DNA from 2 places in the Luteimonas yanweni genome. Region 2 is predicted to be linked to the other one. Evidence: riboswitches for the same ligand, from Rfam matches in the RefSeq annotation. Region 2 holds a riboswitch; the other holds the start of a gene.
The links. Region 2 has a riboswitch for cobalamin ahead of WCE39_RS13285 (ribonucleoside-diphosphate reductase subunit alpha). Riboswitches for the same ligand answer to the same signal wherever they lie in the genome.

Region 1 (3,399 bases), on a different contig from region 2:
CGACAGCCGTCGGCGGCGATCGCGCGGGCGCTGAGCCGGGCGTGGCTGAGGCAGCCCAGGCGCAGGCCCACCACCAGCAGCACCGGCAGCCCCAGGACTCGGGCCAGGTCGGCATGCTCGATGCCGTCGGCAAGCGGCGACAGCCAGCCGCCAGCGCCTTCCACCACCACCGCGTCGGCATCCGCCGCGAGCCGTGCGTACGCCGCCAGCACGGGCGGCATGGACACCTCGATGCCGGCCGCGCGCGCCGCGAGCTGCGGCGCGGTGGCTTCGGGCAATGCCCAGGGATTGACGTCGGCGTAGGCCGGCACGGGGTCACTGGCGGCCTGCAGGGCCAGCGCATCGTCGTTGCACACGCCCTGCGCCGTGGCCTCGCAGCCGGCGGCCACGGGCTTCATGCCCACCGCGCGCAGCCCGCGCGCGCGCAGCGCATGCAGCAGGGCCACGCTGGCCACGCTCTTGCCGACGCCGGTGTCGGTGCCGGTCACCAGCACGCCCCGCGCTACACTTGGTTCCATGTTCACCACGCAGAGTCTAAGCGGCGACAAGCCGCAGCAGTACGCCCAGCTCGCCGCCCAGGCGCGCGCCCTCCTCCATGGCGAGCGCGACCGCATCGCCAACGCCGCCAACCTCTCGGCGCTGGTCTACCACGCACTGCCGGAGCTCAACTGGGTCGGCTTCTACTTCTACGACGGCACCGAGCTGGTGGTCGGCCCGTTCCAGGGCCAGCCCGCCTGCGTGCGCATCCCGCTCGACCGCGGCGTCTGCGGCGCGGCCGCGCGCAGCGGCGAAACCCAGCGCGTGGACGACGTCAACGCCGTAGCCGACCACATCGCCTGCGACGCCGCATCGCGTTCGGAACTGGTTGTCCCGCTGTTCCACGCCGGCGCCCTGGTCGGCGTGTTCGACCTCGACAGTCCGGTTCCGGCCCGGTTCGACGTTGAAGACCAGAGGGGACTCGAGGAGATCGCACGCGTGTACGTGGAATCACTGGGCTCGTGAGCGCCCAACCGCTCAAGATGCGCAACATCGGCCCGAAGTCGGCCGCGTGGCTGCGCCAGGTGGGCCTGAGGACGCCGGAAGACCTCATGGAAGCGGGTCCGCTGGAGGCGTTCATGCGCATCAAGCGCGCCGGCTTCAAGCCCAGCCTCAACCTGCTGTACTCGCTGGAAGGCGCGCTGCGCGACTGCCACTGGCAGGACGTGCCCGACGAACGCCGGGTGGAACTGGTCGCCGCCGCCGAGGCCGCGATCGCCGACCTGCCGCCGCCACGCAACCGCCCGCCCGCCGGACCGGTGACCACCACGGTCATGCAGGAAGACGATGCGATGCCGACGCCGCGTCTGTTCGACGAGGCCGTTGACGACTGATCCATTCGCGGCGGTCACGCGTCACCGCGACTGTCGCGCACCATCTCGCTGCCGTACACTGCGCGCACTTTCTGGTGACCCGAGGGGATTCCCCCAAGGGTTGAAACGGGAAGCCGGTGACCTTCCGTCCGCGCCACGCGGGCGAAGCATTCCGGCGCTGCCCCCGCAACGGTAAGCGAGGAAACACCCCGGCAAACCGCCACTGTGCATCCGCACGGGAAGGCGCCGGGGCTGGCCAGCCACAGCGCTGTCCGCCCGCGAGCCCGGAGACCGGCCAGGAAGCCACTGGTTGCGATGCGGAGGGCATTGCGGCGGCAGTTGCGCCGTGCCCCGCATGTCGCCCCTCCGTCGGATCCTCCACGCGCGACTTCTTCCACACCGGTCGCGCGGGCGTGCGCGACGCATGGAGTTTCCGAATGAAGCCGCACCACACCTTCCTCACGCTGGCGATCGCGCTGGCACTGTCACCCGCTGCCCATGCCACCGGCCGGGCCCAGGCCACCGAACTCGACACGATCGTGGTCACCGCCACGCGCACCGAGCTCAATGCCATCGACAGCAACGTCCCGGTGCAGGTGATCGACCGGGAGCTGATCGAACGCAGCCAGGCGACCTCGCTGCTGGACCTGCTGCGAGGCCGCGCCGGCATGGACTTCGCCAACCAGGGCGGCGCCGGCAAGCTGAGCTCGATGTTCCTGCGCGGCACCGAGTCCGACCACGTGCTGGTGCTGGTGGACGGCGTGCGCATCGGCTCGGCGACCGCCGGCATGAGCTCGTTCCAGGACCTGCCGCTGGAGCAGATCGAACGCATCGAAGTGGTGCGCGGGCCGCGCTCGAGCCTGTACGGCGCCGAGGCGATCGGCGGCGTGGTGCAGATCTTCACCCGTCGCCCGGCGGAAGGCCCGCTGCAGGGCACCTTCAGCATGGGCGCGGGCAACAACGGCTTCCGCTCGGCCAGCACGGGCATCGGCCAGCGCACCGGGCGTGCCTGGTTCCAGGCGCAGGGCGCGTGGCAGCGCACCGACGGCATCGACGCCTGCCGCGGCACCGCTGCCGGCTGGGGCGCGGGCTGCTTCGTCGACGAGCCCGACCGCGACGGCTACCGGAACGCGTCGGTGAGCCTGCGCGGCGGCATTGAGGTGTCCGATACCCTGGACCTGGAAGGCCATGCGCTGCTTGCCGATGCCTTCAACGAATACGACGGCAGCATCTTCGGCGGCAACGAGGCCGACAACCGGCAGCAGGTTCTGGGCACGCGACTGAAGTGGCGGCCGCGCGCCAACGTCGACCTGGACCTGCGCGTGGGCCGCTCGGACGACCGCGCCCTGACCCGCTTCCACGATCCCGTCGACGACAGTCGCGACTTTGCCAGCCGCATCAACACCCGTCGCTTCACCGCCTCGGCGCAGGGCGACGTGGCGATCGGCGACGACCAGGTGCTGAGCGTCGGCATCGACTGGATGCGCGACGCGGTGGAGGCCAGCACGGCCTACATCGAGGACCGCCGCGACAATACCGCCGGCTTCGTCGCCTGGCAGGGCCGATTCGATGCGCATGCCTTCGAAGCCAGCCTGCGCCACGACGACAACGAACAGTTCGGCGGCCATGCCACCGCGAGCGTCGGCTACGGCTTCAGTTTCGCCGACGGCTGGCGCCTGACCGCCAGCGCCGGCACCGGCTACAAGACTCCGACCTTCAACGATCTGTATTACCCCGTGTATGGCAATGCCGACCTGCGGCCGGAGGAGTCGCGCACGATCAACCTGGGCCTGGCGCGCCAGGGGCAGAACCGGGGCTGGACGTTCAACGTGTTCGAAACCCGGATCGACGAGCTGATCGGATACGACACCGACTTCGCCCTGCTCAACGTGGACGAGTCGCGCATCCGCGGCGCCGAACTGACCGCGCACGCCACGCTGGCCGGCTGGGACCTCGGCGCGGAGCTCGGCCACATCGATCCCCGCAACCTGTCGCCGGGACCGAACCACGACAGGCTGCTGCCGCGGCGCGCGCGCAACAACGGGCGTAT
Region 2 (3,399 bases):
AGGAGCGCAGCGACCTGCCGGTCTACCACCCCGACGTGCGCGTGTTCGACATCTTCGACGCCGACGGCACCCAGCTCGCCCTGTTCTACCTCGACCCCTTCCAGCGCGAGAGCAAGCAGGGCGGCGCCTGGATGGGCAACTTCGTCGAGCAGAACGGCCTGACCGGCGACATCCCGGTGATCTACAACGTCGAGAACTACACCAGGCCCGCCGAGGGCCAGCCGGCGCTGCTGAGCTTCGACGACACCACCACGCTGTTCCACGAATTCGGCCACGCCCTGCACGGCATCTTCTCGAAGACGACCTACCCGAGCCTGGCCGGCACCAACGTGCCGCGCGACTTCGTCGAGTTCCCCTCGCAGTTCAACGAACACTGGGCGCTGGATCCGAAGGTGTTCGCGAACTACGCCAGGCACTACCAGACCGGCGAGCCGATGCCGCAGGAGCTGGTGGAGAAGATGGTGCGCGCGCGCACCTTCAACCAGGGCTATGCGACCACCGAATACCTGGCGGCCGCGCTGCTCGACATGGCCTGGCACACGCTGCCGGCCGGTGACGCGAAGAAGGACGTGGACGCGTTCGAGCGCGAGGCGCTGGCGAAGTACAAGGTGGACATGGCCGCGGTGCCGCCGCGCTACCGCAGCAACTACTTCAGCCACATCTGGGGCGGCGGGTATGCGGCCGGCTACTACGCCTACTTTGGCGCCGAGGTGCTGGACCACGACGCCTTCCAGTGGTTCCGGGAGAACGGCGGGCTGACGCGCGAGAACGGACAGGTGTTCCGCGAGAAGATCCTGTCGATCGGACATTCGCGGGATCTGGCCGAGGCCTACCGCGAATTCCGCGGCAAGGAGCCGAGCGTGGAGCCGCTGCTGGAGCATCGCGGGCTGAAGTAGGACTTTCGACTTGCCCAACATATTGCGTTGACGCCGGGCGCAGACCCCGATATGTTGTGCCCCGTCGGTTCCCGCGCCACAGGGCTCGGGATGAAAAGGGAAGCCGGTGCGGCGTGGTCGGGTCATCCGGCCACCGCCCATCCCGGCGCTGCCCCGCAGCGGTAGGTGGAAACGAGGTTGCACACGCACTGGGACGGTGGTCCCGGGAAGCGGCGACCAAGGCGAGGAGTCCACGGCATGACGCCGAAGACTCCCGGATCCACGAGCCCGAAGACCTGCCGACAGCCGCGCGCAAAGCACATCGCGCGGTGCCGGCTGCGGAATCTCCGGGGGGAGATGGCTGGTGAAGCACGCATGCGATCGCGATCCGTCCAAGCGGAGCGCGTCGCGGGCGCTGCGACGCCGCGTTCCCACCCTGTGGCTCCCAGGCCCGCCGACTGTCGAGGGACAGCGGCCGTGCGCATGCACCGGGAGCACAACCATGAGCGACACCGACGCCAGCACCGCGACCGCCGTCGCCACCTGGATCACCAAGGACGCCGGCAACCGCCGCCTCCCCTACCGGCGCGAGCGCCTGGAGCGCGCCATCGACCGCATCCACGGCGAGTTCCCCGGGCTCGGCATCGACGACTACAAGCGCGGCGTCTTCGACTTCGTCGAGCGCAAGGACGCGGTCAACGCCGACGACCTGGTCGACCATCTGATCCGCGAGGCCGAAGCGCGCGTGGACGTGGCCGCGCCGGAGTGGGAACTGTTCGCCGCGCGCCTCTACCTGCACCGCCTGTACAAGCGCGCCAGCCGCAACCGTTTCTACGACGTGGCGCAGGCGTATGGCCCCTACCTCGGGCTGCAGGAAAGCCTCGCCGACCGCAACGTCTATTCCAACGACATCCTGCGCGCCTACTCGCGCGAGGAGCTGCAGGAGGCGGGCAGGATGATCGAGCCGGCGCGCGACCTGTTGTTCACCTACAACGGCCTGTACCTGCTGGCCACGCGCTACCTTGCCACCGACGCCTCGCGCGCGGTGTACGAACTGCCGCAGGAGCGCTGGCTCACCATCGCGCTGTACCTGATGCAGGGCGAGGGCGGCAGCGGACCCGGCGACCGCGAACGGCGCATGCGCCTGGTCGGCGAGGCCTACTGGGCGCTGTCGAACCTGTACATGACCGTGGCCACGCCGACCCTGCAGAACGCGGGCAAGGTCGGCGGGCAGCTGTCGTCGTGCTTCATCGACACCGTCGGCGACTCGTTGCAGGGCATCTACGACTCCAATACGGACATCGCCCGCGTGTCCAAGGGCGGCGGCGGCGTGGGCGCCTACATGGGCTACATCCGCGCCTCGGGCTCGGCGATCCGCGGCGTGCCCAACTCGTCCGGCGGCGTGGTGCCGTGGATCAAGCAGCTCAACAACACCGCGGTCTCGGTCGACCAGCTCGGCCAGCGCAAGGGCGCGGTGGCGGTGTACCTGGATGTCTGGCACCGCGATATCGAGGCCTTCCTCGACCTGCGCCTCAACAACGGCGACCAGCGCCTGCGTGCGCACGACGTGTTCACGTCCGTCTGCATCCCCGACATCTTCATGGAGGCCGTGGAGCGCCGCGGCGACTGGTACCTGTTCGATCCGCACGAGGTGCACCGGATCAAGGGCTGGTATCTGCAGGACTTCTTCGACGAGACCCGTGGCGAGGGCTCGTTCCGCCGCAGGTACGACGAGGTGGTGGCCGACGAACGCGTCAGCCGCCGCACGGTCAAGGCCATCGACATCTTCAAGCGCCTGATGCTGAGCCAGCTTGAGACCGGCAACCCCTTCATGTTCTACCGCGACGAGGTCAACCGCAGGAACCCGAACAAGCACGCCGGCATGGTGTACTCGTCGAACCTGTGCACCGAGATCCTGCAGAACATGAGCCCGACGACGCTCATGCAGGAGATCATCAGCGGCAACCAGGTCGTGACCACCAAGCAGGCCGGCGACTTCGTGGTCTGCAACCTGTCCTCGATCAACCTCGGCCGCGCGATCCTGCCGCAGGACGGCCAGGGCGACCTGATCACCGACGTGCTGGAGCGCCTGGTGCCGATCCAGGTGCGCATGCTCGACAACGTCATCGACCTCAACCAGCTGCCCGTGCCGCAGGCCACGATCACCAACCGGAAGTACCGCGCGATCGGCCTCGGCACCTTCGGCTGGCACCACCTGCTGGCGCAAAAGGGCATCCAGTGGGACTCGCCGGAAGCCGAGGACTACAGCGACGTCCTCTACGAGCGCATCAACCGGCTCACCGTGCAGGCGAGCATGGCGCTGGCGAAAGAAAAGGGCAGCTATCCGATGTTCGCCGGTAGCGACTGGCACACCGGCGCCTACTTCCGCGACCGCGGCTACGACAGCCCGCAGTGGCTTGAGCTGGCGGCGCAGGTGTCGGTGCACGGACTCCGCAACGGCTGGCTGCTGGCGGTGGCACCCAACATGTCGACCGCGCAGATCGCCGGCAGCACGGCTTCGATC

Region 1: linked by a shared signal. The riboswitch ahead of btuB (TonB-dependent vitamin B12 receptor) and the one ahead of WCE39_RS13285 (ribonucleoside-diphosphate reductase subunit alpha) in region 2 are both predicted to bind cobalamin.

Annotation. Positions count from the first base shown of each region.
Region 1 covers NZ_JBCLVC010000007.1:147,685-151,083, forward strand. Annotated here, with positions in the region: gene bioD (dethiobiotin synthase) at 1-524, opposite strand, end outside; gene WCE39_RS03650 (GAF domain-containing protein) at 517-1,002, shown strand; gene WCE39_RS03655 (TfoX/Sxy family protein) at 1,020-1,370, shown strand; cobalamin riboswitch at 1,426-1,663, shown strand; gene btuB (TonB-dependent vitamin B12 receptor) at 1,787-3,399, shown strand, end outside.
Region 2 covers NZ_JBCLVC010000017.1:56,266-59,664, forward strand. Annotated here, with positions in the region: gene dcp (peptidyl-dipeptidase Dcp) at 1-896, shown strand, start outside; cobalamin riboswitch at 946-1,193, shown strand; gene WCE39_RS13285 (ribonucleoside-diphosphate reductase subunit alpha) at 1,378-3,399, shown strand, end outside.